DNA from 2 places in the Pseudoalteromonas rubra genome. Region 2 is predicted to be linked to the other one. Evidence: riboswitches for the same ligand, from Rfam matches in the RefSeq annotation. Region 2 holds a riboswitch; the other holds the start of a gene.
What was found. A riboswitch is a leader RNA that binds a small molecule or an ion and turns the genes downstream of it on or off. The one in region 2 is predicted to bind lysine.
Positions count from the first base shown of each region.

Region 1 (8,160 bases), 1.4 Mb from region 2:
CTGGCCAGATAATAAAAGCCACGGCTGTCGTGTTGCAGGTCATGGCCAAGGGCATTGAACAGTGCCTGATATGACTCTATGTGTTGATCCAGCTCTTGCCACTGTGTCGTGTCCTGTTCGCTGATATGGTAGCCACTGACCAATTTTTTATTGATCGCCTGTAACTGACTGAGTTCGTCTAGATTAATGTGTGTCATGGTGTTTACTAATTCTGGTTATCTGATTGCTTGTCCGTTGCACTGAACGGATAAAGTCGAATGCGGGTATTGGCGATTTGCATCGTTTGTTGTTGCTCGTCCTGGGCGATATCGAGTTCGGGATCGCTGATCAGCTTTTGGTACAAGAACAGCATTTCATCCGCTTCCAGCGCCGGGTATTGTTCACTCAAAAAGCCAAGCAAGGCGGTACGCTTTTTACCGGACCCTTTAAACGATTTACGCACGTCCGAATAATCCGGAATATTTGGGCTTTGATATGCAGGCACATCCTGCTGATCCGGCAATTGATATTCCTCGTGTTCGAACTCGCTGAGACTGGCCATATAAGCCACCATATGACGTTGCTGACCCAGGCTGAAACGCTGTATGTCTGAGACAAAGTAGGGCTGCACCGGGCTGAGCATACGATCAACGCCATTTTTACGGATCAAGCCCAGGACTTTTGCCGCCTGGCGGGTAATGAGTGTGTTGCGTCTGAGTTCTTCGCGCAGTGGCATCAGCATATCGGCACTTTTACCTAAGCTCTCACGCCCGATCAGGTGCATATCAAGGATCCGGGTACGCAATTGCTCGAGCATTCGTTTGTCCTGTGCACCACGGCCAAGTTGTTCGATTTGCGCGATCTGTTCACTGATCTGATGCTCTATAGTCGTAAAGCAGGCTTGGAAGGGTCCATGGATATCGACCATTTCCAGCATTGGCTCGATATATTCATCAAATGCTTCAATCACGGCGCGATAGCGTTTTTGCAAAGACAGATTACCTTGATCTGATTTTGCCTGTTCCACCAGGTTCATGATGGCACTTTCATTATGATGATACAGCTTGACGATTTTGCGCACACGCTCATCCATAATACGACTAAAACGACGCAGCTCACTGTGATCGCCTTCATCGCCTGCCTGGGCCAAGCGTTCTCCCAGTCGTTGCAGATCTTTAACTAATACTGTGATTTCTTCAGCCAGGCCAAGGTGTTCTTCCTGTAATAAAAAACTAGCGAAGTCGGCCACGGCTCGGTTAATTTCGAGTTGCGATGATTTGGCCAGAGGAATAATTATTTCCTGGTTTAGTAACCGATTGGTTTCTCTATAAATACGTTCACTTGACCAGTTTGGGTTTTTCAATTTGATGATGTTTTGCACATCTTTTAGGCTGAAATCGGCCATCTTAAAGCGTTTAAAAAGCAGCTCCAGGACGCCCCAGTGTTCATTCAGCGTATTTAATACTTTTTTAGCTGGGATCATAGCTTTCCAGTGTGTATCAATTTTGTGACGGTATCAGGTAAGAAAATTGTCATAATATGTAACTACTCGTGGCACAGTGTGCTGCTAAGTGTTAGACTCCGCGCCGATTACGTTACTCTTCACAATTTTTACTTTTAATTACAGGTTGTTTACGCATATGGTCACGCCCATTATCCTAACCCTGATAGCGGTCGCTTTTGTGCTTATCGTTATAGAGGATATTATCCATGTAAACAAGGCCAAAACGACCCTTTTTTTTGGCACTTTATGTTGGATTATCCTATTTATCTCTCCGATCCATGGCGAAAGCTCAGAAACTATACAACATCGGCTCGATCACAACATTCTGGAAATTGCCACATTGTGGTTATTCCTGATGGCAGCGATGACCTTTGTTGCTTACCTGAACTCCAAAGGTTTTATACAAAACATTGTTCACCGTGTGATGCCAACCCAGATCAGCGAACGTAAAATGATGTTCCTGGTTGGCGGCTTTGCCTTCTTGTTTTCTTCGATTTCTGACAACATTACTGCGACACTTATCTCGCTGGCTGTGGTCATGTCACTCAAACTAGACCCGAAGAAACTGATTAAGTATGCCACATTGATCATTTTTAGTGTTAACTCAGGAGGGGTATCGCTCATTACCGGCGATGTCACGACACTGATGATTTTCCTGGCTGGCAAGGTCACCATTCCCGATCTCCTGCTGCTAGTTGCGCCTTCAATTGTCAGTGTGTTGTTGCTGGCTACACTGTTGTCCATTGGTATGAAAGATCAACTGCTATTCGAAAAACAAGTGCTGCGTCGTATAGAGAAAACGGACATCACGATTGCCGTTATCTTCATGACCACTGTACTCACCACGCTGTATCTGAGCGTGCAATATCAGGTCCCACCTATGCTGACTTTCCTGTGTGGTCTGTCGGTGATGTTTTTAATGGCGCAGTTTCTGATGCGCAAGAAAGACGTCAACAAAAAGATCATCGATTATATCCGCGAGATAGAGTACGACACTTTACTGTTTTTCGTCGGTGTGTTGTTGCTGGTTGGGGCACTAAAAGAGGTGGGTGTCCTGAATATGTTTACCCAGTTGTATGAATTCATTGAGCCTCAGTATGCCAGTTATCTGGTTGGCCTTATGAGTGCTGCGGTAGATAACGTGCCCCTGACGGCTGCTCTGTTAAAGGCGGACATTGTTATGAGCCCTCAGCAATGGCTGACTTTTACTTATGCAACGGGTGTCGGTGGCTCTATGCTGATTATCGGCTCTGCTGCCGGGATCATTGCCATGAGTAAAGTTAAAGCTCTAACCTTTACCAGTTACTTAAGAATGAGCCTGTATTTGTTAATTGCCTATACGGCAGGCTATGCGGGCGCCTATTTTATGGGGCAATTTATTTAAACTTTGGTGACAGGGACAAATTTGTACTTGACACCTAGACGTCTAAAAGATACCTTTTTCGAGCCCGCACAAAATGCGGGCTTTTATTTTGCCAGGATTCAGTTAAATCCCGGCAAAATAAACAGAAGAGGCGCGATGCTTAGGTAGCTGATGTGAGGTGACGATTACCCGTGACCATCAGTGAGGGAAGTACTCGCCGAGAAAAGTCAGGTTGCGTCAGCGTGATTTTTCGGTCCTTGAGGTTGAATCCTCGGGACTGTCACCGTTTTCAGGTGGAGAGCTTCTGGCAGAGGTCATTTCTTTATGGTTAGTCCATCCTATTGCCAAGTTCTCCTTATTGATGTTGATCGCCCAGTGTGATCCCAAGGAGATAAAATGAATTCCCAGTATGTCGTTGCTAAATTTGGCGGCACCAGTGTTGCAAACTTCGAAGCCATGCAGCGATGCGCCACGATAGTCCACGATGACCCGAATGTCCGTGTTGTGGCCGTGAGCGCGAGTGCCGGTGTGACGAATCACCTGGTAACCCTGACGCAGCAAAAAGTCGATGCAGAGGCACGCCAGGCATTGTTTCAGTCTGTGATGGATATTCAACAAAGCATTCTGGCATGTCTAACGCTCGATGCTGATCTGGAGGCAGGGTTTACTGAAACACGGGATGATTTTCACACACTTGCTCAATTACCTGCGTTGGACGCACAGCAGTGCGACGAAATGCTGAGTTTTGGAGAGCGCTTTTCATCTTATCTGTTTACTCAGGTACTGAGAGATTTAGGGGTTGCCAGCAGCCGATTTGATGTGCGACGGGTGCTTAAAACAGACCGCCAGTTTGGTAAGGCAGTGCCAGATATTGACGCAACACGTGAAGCCGCCGAGGCCCATTTAATTCCCTTGTTGCAGGAGCAGGTGGTGGTGACTCAAGGGTTCATAGGCAGTGATAATCAGGGACAAACCACCACGCTGGGGCGCGGCGGGTCTGATTATAGTGCAGCGCTACTGGCTGAGGCAATTGCTGCACGCAGTGTACATATCTGGACAGATGTCGTTGGTATCTTCAGTACAGATCCGCGTTTGTGCCAAAAAGCGCAGCCAATCGCCCGGTTGAGTTTTGATGAAGCCGCAGAAATGGCAACCTTTGGTGCTAAAGTGCTACACCCGGCCACTATATTGCCTGCCAGTCGCAGCGGAATATCAGTGTTTGTGGGCTCAAGTAAAGACCCGCATGCTGGTGGGACCTGGATTGAAAAGAACAACCGCTCGGAACCTGGGATCCGTGCAGTCACGCAACGTAAGAACCAGATCCTGTTAACACTGAAAAGTCCGGAAATGCTGCTTGCAAGTGGTTTTCTGGCACGTATATTCACCATTTTGAGTGCACATAATATTTCGGTTGATCTGGTAACTACTTCTGAGATCAGCGTTGCATTGACGCTGGACAATGCGCCAAATGCCACACGGCCCGAGCTGGCGCAAGCTTGTCTGGATGAACTCGGAGAGTTTTGTCAGGTCAGTGTCGAAAACAATCTGACATTGGTGGCCATGATAGGTTCTGAGATCCAGCTGCGCCATGGTGAAGCGAGTCTGATGCAAGTACTGGCTGACTTTAATATTCGCCTGATCTGTCACGGCGCAAGTCGCCATAACCTGTGCTTTTTGGTTGAGCAAACGGAATCGGACGCAGTCGTACAGGCGATCCACAGCCGATTATTGGAAGCGGCATAATTCAGGGGCCTGGCAAGTCGGGCTGGACACTTTATCACGAGCGGGTAATACTCGCTCTGATACCTAAATCAATTACTCACAGGTGTATCCATGGAATATCAGGAAATTTATCAGTTCTGGTTTGTCGAATGTCAGGAACAGGACTGGTGGCAAAAGTCGACTCAGTTCGACAATAAAATCACGGCGCGGTTTGCCCATGTACACCAGCAGGCTGTGGCCGGAGAACTGGCTGAATGGCGAAAGACCGCGGTGGGGGCGCTGTGTGAAATCATTGTGCTTGATCAGTTTTCGCGCAATATGTTCCGCGACACACCGGCTGCGTTTGCCAGCGACCCGCAGGCTTTGTGTTTAGCACAGCACGCCGTTGAAAAAGGGTTTGATCAGCAACTAGAGAAAACTCAGCGCACCTTTTTGTATTTGCCTTACATGCACAGTGAAAGTCTGAGCATGCATCAGCAGGCGGATGCCCTGTTTAAATCATTACCAAACTATGAGTTTGAGCTGGCGCATAAAAAAATTATTGAACAGTTTGGCCGTTACCCCCATCGAAATGCCATTTTAGGGCGTGAGTCGAGCGCTGAAGAGTTGGCTTTTTTGCAAACGCCTGGTTCGAGTTTTTAAGTCTTGCTGAACTGTGTGTTCGGGCTTGATGTCACCAGGTGAAGGCTGGCAGACCAGCTCTGATCTGAGGGCGTAAACCCTTGTCACCGTTGGCTGTTCCGATTTGCCCGAACTGACACTCGCAATTTGTTTACAAGTGCGTATAATCGCCAGTCTACAACAATAATTAACTTGGCATTCGATTATGGCTCAAGTGCGTGAAGGTTTTCAAAGCCGTCTGGGCTTTGTGTTAGCGGCAGCCGGTGCGGCAGTCGGACTTGGTAATATTTGGGGGTTTCCCACTCAGGCAGCGAACCACGGTGGTGGCGCGTTTTTGCTGGTTTACTTTATCGTCATATTCTTACTGGCATTACCTGCTTTGTATACGGAGTTGTACCTGGGTCATCAGGCGCAAGCCAACCCGGTGAAAGCGCTTAAGCAGGCGTGGCAGGAAAAACAGCCTAAAATCGGTGCCTCTGCAGGTTACATCGGCCTTGCCGGTGCCATTGTCATGCTCAGTTTCTATTCTATTGTTGCCGGCTGGATGTTGGCGCATTCGCTCGAACCACTGGCTCGTTTAGTTGGCTGGGATGCAGCCAGCGCTTTTCTCTCAGGTGATTCGACCTTACGGAATTTTATCTTTACCCCAATGATGCTACTGCTGACGGCTGGCATTATATTACAGGGGGTTAAGTCAGGGATTGAAACCTGGTCTCGTCGACTCATGCCTGTGTTACTAATGCTGTTGGTAGCGTTGATCGCTTATATGGGCACACTGGAAGGCGCTTCTGCCGGGTTTAAGGCGTACCTTGTGCCCGATTTTAGCAAGATTGGCGACCCTGAATTGATCATTGCTGCCATGGGGCAGGCGTTTTTCTCTTTGTCTCTGGGTGTAGGCTGCATGATGATTTACGGCTCTTACCTGAAACCAAATGAGAACTTACCAAAACTAACTTTTAGTGTCGCAATGCTGGATACTGGTGTTGCCTTCCTGGCAGGGTTACTGATTATTCCTGCTTTGTTTATTGCTCAGAATAATGGTGTAGAAGTTTTCCAAAATGGCAAGCTGGTGGGTGAGGGCAGGCTTATTTTTGCTATTTTACCTGAGCTGTTTGCAACCATGGGCGAGATAGGTTTGTTCGTCGGGCTGACTTTCTTTGTACTGATGTCGATAGCGTCACTGACTTCAACGATTTCATCCACCGAAATTCCCGTGTCATTTCTGGTGGAAAACCATGGTTTTAAGCGTGGCCAAGCAACCTGGCTGGTGACCTTTGTGCTGCTGATAAGCTCAGGGGCTATTATCCTCAATTTCGACTGGCTGTTTGGTCTGGTGATCCAGATTTTAACCCATTATCAGTTGCCACTGATGGGCTTGTTCTACTTTGTTACCGTAGGTTGGGTATGGCGTCGTGGTAACCAGCTTGCTCTGGAGTGTAGTGGAAAAATGTACTGGTTTGCCCAGTATGTGCGTTTTGTCTGCCCGGTGCTGATGACAGCCGTCTTTGCCAATGTGGCGTTTTTTAAGTAACCATCATTGGACACAAAAATGCCCGGCTTGCCGGGCTTTTTTGTGTCTGCTGAACCATCTGGCTTGAGGTAAATATCAAACCTGATTTTCCAGCGTCTGCCCAGTGCGGATGGCGTTGAGGTTAGTCACTGTGGTGTGGGCGATTTCGGTTAAGGCTTCTTTAGTAAAAAAGCCCTGGTGTCCGGTGATGAGTACATTCTGAAAACTGGCCAGGCGCATAAAAACATCGTCCTGAATCACTTCATCACTGCGATTTTTAAAGAACAGTTCAGACTCCTGCTCATACACATCCAGGCCAAGGTAGCCGAGTTTTCTTGATTTCAGCGCGCGGATACAGGCTTTGCTGTCTACCAGCGCACCCCGGCTGGTGTTAATCAGCATTACACCTAGTTTCATTTTGTCGAAGGCTGCATCATCGATCATGTGATGTGTGGCATCGGTGAGTGGGCAATGCAGGGTAATGACGTCGCTTTGCTCAAGCAACATATCTAATGATACTTGGGTGTACGAGCCTTCTCCGATATTCGGATCGTAGACCAGCACGTGTGCGCCAAAGCCGTTGAGAATGGCCACCAGAGCCTGACCAATTTTACCACAGCCGATGACACCAACGGTTTTATTGTGCAGGTTAAAACCCAGCAAGCCGTTGAGGTCAAAATTGTCTTCTCGTACCCGGTTGTAGGCTTTATGAGTTTTACGGCTCAGTGTCAGCATCAGGGCAATACAATGCTCTGCCACGGCTTCAGGACTGTATGCAGGGACACGTACTACTTTGATCCCTAATGCGTGTGCTGCTTCTATGTCGACATTGTTAAAGCCTGCACAGCGTAGTGCAATACTTTGAACGCCCAATTCAGCCAATTCGGCTAACACATTGGCATCAACCTGATCGTTCACAAACACGCAGATGGCATCGAACCCTTGCGCCAGTGCAACAGTCTTATCGTTCAGTGCTTGCTCAAAAAATTCAAACTCAATATCAGGAAACAGGGTCAGTGCATGCTCAAAAAATGGCAGCTCATACTTTTGCGAACTGAATAGGGCGACTCTCATTGGACACTTGGCTCTCTATAATCGATTTTAAGGTTTCGGGCTTTGTCCTGGGTGCATAGCGGGACAATAAAACACCCTCTGAGTTTACTAAAAACTTAGTAAAATTCCATTTAATAGCGCGGTTTTGCGCGATCCCCCGTGTATTTACCTTGAGGTAATTAAAGAGTGGGTGAGCATCCGGGCCGTTCACCAGTATTTTTTCTGAAATGTGAAAGCTCAGATTGAAGTGCGACTGGTAAAATTCCCTCAGCATTTCGTTTTCCAGTGGCTCATTACGGCCAAACTGGTGGCAGGGAAAAGCGATAACCTCTAACCCCATAGGGTGGTATTTCTTATATAACTTTTCTAATGCGCTCAGCTGCGGCGCAAAGCTACATTTACTGGCAA
Region 1 covers NZ_CP013611.1:988,512-996,671, reverse strand. The annotation lists gene AT705_RS04460 (condensin complex protein MksE) at 1-197, opposite strand, end outside; gene AT705_RS04455 (hypothetical protein) at 206-1,462, opposite strand; gene nhaD (sodium:proton antiporter NhaD) at 1,620-2,867, shown strand; lysine riboswitch at 2,985-3,158, shown strand; gene lysC (lysine-sensitive aspartokinase 3) at 3,243-4,589, shown strand; gene AT705_RS04440 (DUF924 family protein) at 4,680-5,210, shown strand; gene AT705_RS04435 (sodium-dependent transporter) at 5,395-6,720, shown strand; gene AT705_RS04430 (2-hydroxyacid dehydrogenase) at 6,796-7,773, opposite strand; gene AT705_RS04425 (glutathione peroxidase) at 7,739-8,160, opposite strand, start outside.
Region 1: another riboswitch for lysine. It lies ahead of lysC (lysine-sensitive aspartokinase 3); the one in region 2 lies ahead of dapA (4-hydroxy-tetrahydrodipicolinate synthase).

Region 2 (8,160 bases):
AGGTGCCCGAGTTGATGACTCTGGTGCACAAACTCGTTACTGATGGTACCGGGTTCAGTAATAAAATCTTGCATAGTTACATCAGCATAGCTTGGCTTCACAGTTCTGCCACCGCGTTTCGTTGAATTTACATGACAAATTGACCAAATCTGGCCGATCATTCCCTGTTGCACACTTTTCTTGTAAGGTAAGGTCCATAAATTAGACAAAAGTTCCCCGCAAAAATGGGGGACCAGTTTGCATGAGCCGGGCACATCACCCCGCAGCGACAGGAAAAGTACAGGAGTCACCATGTTTCAAATAACAGCGCCACAGAGCAGTGAAGATTGGCAAGCGTATTATCAACTACGATGGCAGGTTTTGCGGGCACCCTGGGATCAACCCAGAGGTAGCGAACAGGATGATCTGGAGCAGGAAGCAGAGCATCGTTATATCAAAAACAACGAAGGTCAGGTGCTGGGTGTGGCACGCCTGCATTTTAATAATCAGCAGCAAGCGCAGGTTCGTTATATGGCCGTTGACGAAGCGCATCGAGGCCATCATCTTGGCAGTCGATTACTGCACGAGCTGGAGAAAATTGCCTGGACGCAGAAGGCCGAAGAGTTGGTGTTGTTTGCCCGTGAACGTGCGTTGGCTTTTTATGAGCGCCACGGTTATCAGATGGTCGAAAAAGCCCATCTTTCTTATGGTGATGTACAACACTGGAAAATGGTGAAACAGCGGCCCTCAGAGCCTGGCTGGTTCCGCCATCCACAGTGGACCCAAGTGTTACAGAATACCTGGAGAGAGTCGATCCCTATTAGTGATGCGATGGGGATTAAGGTTGAAAGTTACACTGACTGGCAATTCTCAACTCGCGCAGATCTGAAAGCGAATCTGAATCTACATAATTCGATGTTTGCGGGATCGGTTTACAGCATGGCCACCTTAACTGGGTGGGGGGCGACGTATCTGGCGCTGAAAGAATTGGCTCTGGAAGGCAATATTGTGCTGGCAGATGCTAATATTCAATATCTGAAACCCTTAACCACAGCTCCCAGTGCCACGGTCACATTGGTCGATTGCAGTGGTGAGTTGAGCGCGCTTAATGAAGAGGGTAAAGCTAAGTATCGTGTGCCGGTGAACGTTTACGACGGTGATGTGTTGGTTGCGAAGTTTGAAGGGTTGTTTGTGGTGATCAAATAATGCAATGATGGCCTGCCTATGCAGGCCATCATTGCTGTACTTAAAGCAGATCGGTTACCGCAATACCCAAGCCCAGGCGCTGAATGTGTGCGTTGTAGTCAATCAAGCTCTCGCCATAGCCATTAAAATATTGAACATAGCCTCGCACCCGTGAGGAGCCAAGCAAAGGAAACGACCAGTCGAGCTGTACCGCACCATGGTTGTCACTGTTGAAGTTGTTACGGGTCATAAAACCAAACTCATGGTCGCCGTGACGATAAGCACCGCTGAGCTCAAAATAGCCCATGTACTTGTGAATATCCGGGTTATCATCCCCTTTTGCCGCCAATGGCTCCGGCTTGTCGTCTTCTGGCAGGCGATACCAGGGTTTGAAACTAAACACGAAGCTTTCATATTCCCAGATAAAGTTTGCATAGAGGCGGTTCCAGGACCGAGAGTTTGGCTGGCTGCGGCCATTTGACTGGTGTGATGCGCCTAAAATGATGGCCATCTCATCGCCCCACAGCACATTGTCATCATTGAGGAAGTTGACCCAGAAGATCTCCGGCTCGTAATTGGTTTCACGGAACGGGGAGGAGATATCTTTGTTGTATAGCTGCCAGTAAGATTGCAATGTGACCCCAACATACACCGCCTGATCTTTGTCTTTAAAATGGCGATAAAGGGGCACTTTCATCGATATTTGGTATTTGACTTCCATGTGGTCGAGTGGCTCCCCTTCTTCTTCCTGAATGGCCTTTAAGCCATCAAAGGGGCGAGAGTTAGGGTTTTTGACATAGGTCACTGGCAGAATATAGTTGCGATTGTGCGGTGTCAGCACATTGCGGTTGTTTTCTGTGACCATTTCCCGCGCCATGCGGCGATCCAGTTTGCTGAGGTGGGTCTCTTGCAGCTTCTGACAGTAGAGTTTGAGCTGCTCAATCGTTTGTTGTTGATCACCCGCAATGATCTCATTCAGTACACATTGCTTTATCAACTCCAGATCGTCCTTCGCGTTTTGTTCATTGGCGAGCAGGGTAGAAGGGGCCAGTAAAGATAAAAAAGCGAGTAGCCTGAGTTTCATAGGCAGTGAAGTCCTTAGTCAAAAGCAAATTATCACCATAGTATCATGGCAAAGAAAAAACTAAGAAGGGCAAAATTGTCAGCAATATATTTGGTCAAGCGGTACTTGGTTGATTTTTGTTCATCTTGGCGCTAGGTTAATTAAGCACACTGCATAAAAGGAGATTGAAATGAAAATATCACTGAACAAAAAAAGTATTAAGCAACTGAGCAATAACCAACAGCTGGACCTGGCTCAGACACCGAACGTAGCTGGTGGTGCATCGGGCCACCCGGCTTGTGAATCACTGGGTTGTGATACTGCGGTGTTCCTTGGATGTCCGACTGGTCGAGATTGTTATTCTGGCCGCTTTGAGATCTGCATGCCAGATTAATCCCAATTTCACTTAATATGTGCTCATTTTGACGGAGCAAATATGACGCTATCTACGTTAAAAATTTCTTATTTAGAATATTAACTTAAGGTATAAGTTCGCAAATTTTTGCCTCGCCTCTATGGACCTAGTTGCCTCAGCGATAGCAGGGCGCGGTGTTATCGACTTTATTTTCTCGCCTCAAAGTGGCACAGTTAATTAAACAAATTGGTATAAAAAGGCCGGCGGCAACTTAGGTTGCCGCCCCACCTTAGCAAGTGAGGGTTTGCTCACCTACTCTCACGCAATCGTTGCTTCGCTCTGTATGTCATCGAGCCGGAGTATTGGCCAATACAGGTGGCTCCACTACAGTTCATAGTAGTTGGTGAAAAATTTATATAATTCAGTGCCCTGGTTGACACTGGCTGAGGCAAAATGCAGTATCGCAATGGCATCTTGTGCCAATGTGAGGCTGTGCAGAGGCGTCTCGGATAAATACTGTTCCATGCGCAAAATGCGCGCAATACACTCCCCTGCTTTAATGTGTTCACCGAGCTGCGCTTTATATTCCACCATGCCACCCATAGGCGCATAGAAAGTCAGGTAATCTTTCAGTGCGCAGGCGTAGCGTTTGATGTTCTTTGGCTGATGATTGCCATCTGCTACCACTTCTTTATGAGTCAGGTAGCTGAGAATGCTGTTGGCATCATGCACGGCTTCATCCAGATCAATTTTTTCCTGTGAACCCAGTTCAACAGTAAAGGCTTCAACGGGCACGGCCAAGTCGCGGCCTTGTACTTTTAAGGCAGTGCTGAGTTGCCACCAGGGACAGAAGCTGGCTTCATCCATTGCACCGTCAAATTCATTGGGGATCAGCAGCACATGGGGAATGTCAAAGTAGCGCGCGCTGTCTGTGGCGTATTCCGGGCAATATAAGTGTTTTGCTGAGATAGGGCCGGTATGCAGGTCCAGTACGATATCAGCCTGATGCGCCAGTTTTTGTAGTGTGAGTGCAATGCGCTTGCCAGTCGTCAGTGTATGTGCCGGCGCGTCGAGTAACGCATCGGTTGCCTGACCCAGCTGTTCACGGAAGGCGGCGATAAGTACCGCATCTGAAGCTTCACCGTGCTCAGCAAGGCAGCGCTGTACCTGATCACTGTGATCATGATACATGCGATTCCAGTTCATGCCGGTAATAGGGTCAAATCTTCCGAGCGTAAACTCCCCCGATTTTTGATTACAGCCGATCGGGTTGGCATAGGGCACCAGGGTAATGTCACCAGCCAGTGTAAGGTGTTTTAATTGTTCAAGCAGTGCATAGATCACCGCATTACCCTGTACTTCCGCGCCGTGCATATTGGCCTGAATGTACACGCTCGGGCCTGTGTCATTACCTTGCAAACGATAGACCGGGATGGTCAAAGGCAGGCCATTGGCGATTTCCCCAACCTGAATATGTTGCTGTGTGATAGTGTTCATGGTTACCTCAGATAATAGTCGGCGGTTTCGCTGTGACGAATACAGTACAATTGACCCTGAGTGAAAACATACTCTGCGGGTAGCTCATGACACAGAAAGTACGGCATACTTTCTGTGAAGCCATAGGCTCCACACTGGTCAAACACCAGCCAGTCGCCATAGTCGAGATCATCAGGCAAATTATGCGAACCAAGGTGATCCAGGGCTGTACATAGTGGGCCATGTAAATGATATTGGCGCTGAGCAGTATCAGATGCACGCAGTGCCTGCACCGGAAAAGCCTGACTGGTCACGGCCGGTCGCAACAAGTGGTTGATGCCACCTGCAAGGATGAGCTGATGTTCACCATAATTGCATTTTTGTTCCACCACCGGGTTAAGGTAGTAGCCACACTGCGCCACGGCAAAGCGACCCAGCTCCATCCATAATTCTTGCACCCCCGCTTCGGCTTTAATTTTGGCCAGGCTAGCGATGACCTGATCCCAGTCGAGTGCCTGCTGGCCTGACTCGTAAGGCACCCCTAATCCCCCGCCCAGATCTAAGATCCTCAGGCGCATACCCAGCTGTTGGCTCAGCTTAGTCAGTGGGGGGACCATCTGTTGCCACAGGCTGGCCAGTTTGGAGGCGTCGAGCATGTTGCCCCATTGAAAAATATGCAGGCCTGCAAAATCCAGCGCAGGATAGTCGCGTAAAGTCAGTTGTTGCCACTGCTCACAGCCGAGCCCAAATGGGGTCAGGCTGTCGCCGCCTAGTGGATTTTTGTCTCCTGCCGGCCAGCGTAATTGAACGCGAAGCAGCACAGTTAACGTCTGTTGACGCTGTTGTGCCGCGTCGTTCAGCCAGCGCACTTGATTCAGGCTTTCAGCAACGAAGGTGGTGACGCCAGCATCGAGGAAATGGCGGATCTGGGCCGGGGATTTAGCCGGCCCAGTGTTGAGTACGCGTTCGGCCGCAATGTCCTGGGCCAATACCTGTGTGAGCTCTCCCCGGCTGGCAACATCAAAGTTGAAGCCCGCGGTGTCCAGTGTTTTGAGGACACTGGATAACGGGTTGGCTTTAACGGCATACCACAGCTTGACCACATTTTGGGTGGTCAGGTGATTAACATGTGCGCTCAGTGCATCCAGGTCGTAGACGAAGAATGGGATGTCCAGGTCAGGGCACAGTGCAGTCAGTTGCTCACGCAGTGGCGTACTCAGTGTGGTCATTAGCGTAGTACCTCTTCGAGTTCTAACGACGCATCACTTTGTTCGTCACGGTATTTTACAATCAGTGCACAGGACATGCTCAATCCCTGTGCTTTGGCCCAGTCACTGGAGGCTGGACGCGACCCCGGGATCACAATGGCAAAAGGCGGAATGGCTTCCCCTTTTTCCAGGGTACGCTCATTCACGCAGTCATACACTGGAATGCTGGCAGACAGGCGAACACCCGGTGCCAGCACCGCACCGCGTTTTACGACTACACCTTCAACTAGCACACAGCCCGCACCAATGAACGCATCATCTTCAACTACTACCGGGCTGGCACCGACTGGCTCTAATACGCCGCCAATCTGAACAGCAGCGCTTAAATGCACATTTTTACCAATCTGGGCGCAAGAACCAACCAGTGCATGGCTGTCGACCATAGTGCCGGTGTCGATATATGCGCCAATGTTGACATAGGCTGGCGGCATGATGATGGTGCCAGAAGCAACATAAGCGCCACGACGCACGCTGCTGCCTCCGGGGACCATACGGACCGCATCTTCGGCGGCAAAACCACGTGGGGCAAGATTGTCTTTGTCTACAAAACCGCCCGGGTATTCGGTATTTTGACCCGCACGGAAGGCTGCCAGAATACCTTCTTTGACTTCGACATTAGCGTGCCAATTGCCGTGTTCATCTTGGTTCGCAGCACGTTGTGAACCATTTTCTAAATTATCTAATAGTGTTGACCAGGTCATAGGGAGCCTCTTAATTCCAGGATAAAATCTGTTCGTTCGCAGCATTCAGTGCCGCATGATTGGTTAATTCCAGGTGCGTGAGCGGTGGCCTCAGATGGGGCGTCGTGAGCGTGCCCTGCAAATGCATCAGTGTCTTTACCGGGATAGGGTTGGCAACGGCAAACAAGCTGCTGATGGCATCGGCCCAGGTAGTGAACAGGTTAGGACTGGTGCCGCTTAACGCACGGCGGACAAATTCGGCAGTTTGGCCAGGCCAGGCATTCGATGCCACTGACACCAATCCGGCCGCGCCTGCCTGTGCAAAGTAAGGCAGCAATGCATCATCACCGCTGTATATCGCCAGGCTGGGTAAGGCACGACGAAATGCTTCAAACGTGGCAATATCGCCGCTGGCTTCTTTGAGCGCCCACAGGTTGTCATGATGTGCCAGGTTCGTTAGCACTTCAGGTGCTATGGCAACGGCACTGCGCCCTGGCACGTTGTATATCATGCAGGGGACGTTTGCTGCGCTGAGCAGGGCATCAAACCAATGGGTCTGACCAACGACACCGGGTTTGGCGTACAATGGAGAGCCAAGCAACAGCGCATCGATGGGTTGCGTATTACAAAACTCGACCCACTCCAGCTGGGCCGCCAGATTGATGCCGCCGACGGCAACCATAATGGGGACCTGAGGTGCAAGCGAACAGACAAACTCAACGATTTTTTTCTGCTCGGACAGAGTCAGGGCAAGGCCTTCACCGGTACTGCCAAGCAGCAAGATGCCATTGTTGGCTTCAACTTGCTGAGCAACGAGTTGCTGTAAACTGTGATAATCGACCTGATCGCACGCGTCAAAAGGTGTGACAAGGGCCGTCCATAACGGGTAGTCAGATAACTGATCAGATAACTGAATGTGTGATTTCATCTCTACCGAACTTCTTGCTGGTCCGGTAGTCAGGAAAGCGTCCTACTCCGAACCGTTTAAAATTCGAAGAGCAATGGACTTAAAAAGAATAGGCTGCTGGCCATATTGTTTCTAAGACCAGAAGCTCTCCACCAAATGTGTTGGTGACAGTCGCTGGGATTCAACCCAGTCGCCCGAAGCAGTACGCAAGCAAAGCGCAGTGCTTCTCGGCGTTAATTCCCCTCTTTGAATTTCACAGGAGTTTGCTCTCCTCCATTCAAATACCTGAATAACGCACCTCTTCCAGCCCTAAGACGTCCACACTTTTTAGATGCATGGCCGTCTGGATAAAATAGGGTACGGGCGCATTGAAACATTTTGGCCGTCTGGGTGTCAAGTCACTCTCAGCAAAAGTTTGAAATTTAATCTAAACTGGGAAAGAGTCTGGCGCTTGGATGATCCGGCTGGTTTTGGGAGGGATAATTTGGACAATCTGGTTACACGCTATCGCCTGAAATACCTGGTCGCACTGGTGATCATGTTGCTGGTGTTGACGATGACGACTGGCCTGACTTTGTATCTGCTGGATCAGCAAAAACAGGTTGCCAGAGTGATCAATGTTGCAGGTATGCAGCGCATGCTGTCGCAAAAAGCCGCATTGCACCTGGAGTATGTCATCATCATGCGCGAACACAACGTGACGGCAGATCGTCAGGCACTGAACAATGCGCTGCAGCTTATGCAAGCCAACCATGATTTTTTGCTCATGCGCGATGGCGAGCAATACAAGCACCTCAATGCCGAGCTTTATCAATGGTATTTCGCGCAGCCGGGTGATTTGGACAGGCAATTAAAACAATATTTGGCGCTGTTGTCCGGCGTTGCCAGTCAGCCTGATTTAGATCAGAGCCAGGAGATCCATATCCGCTCTCAACTGTTGTTGCAGGGCTTAGATCATGCGGTGTTGTTGTTTGAGCAGTTTACCAATGAAAAACTTGAGAAACTGAGGAACCTGCAACTGCTGATGTGGTTACTGGGGTTGGCTTTGCTGCTCGCTGAGATTAAGTGGATATTTTTCCCTATGGAACGCAGCATCGCCAGCGCGATAGACCGCTTGCAGCAAACACGCCTGAAAGCTGAGCATGCCAACCAAAGTCGCGCCATGTTTCTGGCTCGCGCCAGTCACGAATTGCGGACGCCCTTGCAGGCTGTGCTGGGGTATCTGCACTTGTATCAGGAATCACAGC
Region 2 covers NZ_CP013611.1:2,393,001-2,401,160, reverse strand. The annotation lists gene AT705_RS10625 (spermidine synthase) at 1-74, opposite strand, end outside; gene AT705_RS10620 (bifunctional GNAT family N-acetyltransferase/hotdog fold thioesterase) at 292-1,185, shown strand; gene AT705_RS10615 (phospholipase A) at 1,226-2,248, opposite strand; gene AT705_RS10610 (hypothetical protein) at 2,418-2,621, shown strand; gene AT705_RS10605 (succinylglutamate desuccinylase/aspartoacylase family protein) at 2,967-4,079, opposite strand; gene AT705_RS10600 (PLP-dependent decarboxylase) at 4,082-5,287, opposite strand; gene AT705_RS10595 (2,3,4,5-tetrahydropyridine-2,6-dicarboxylate N-succinyltransferase) at 5,287-6,027, opposite strand; gene dapA (4-hydroxy-tetrahydrodipicolinate synthase) at 6,038-6,934, opposite strand; lysine riboswitch at 7,048-7,224, opposite strand; gene AT705_RS10585 (response regulator) at 7,329-8,160, shown strand, end outside.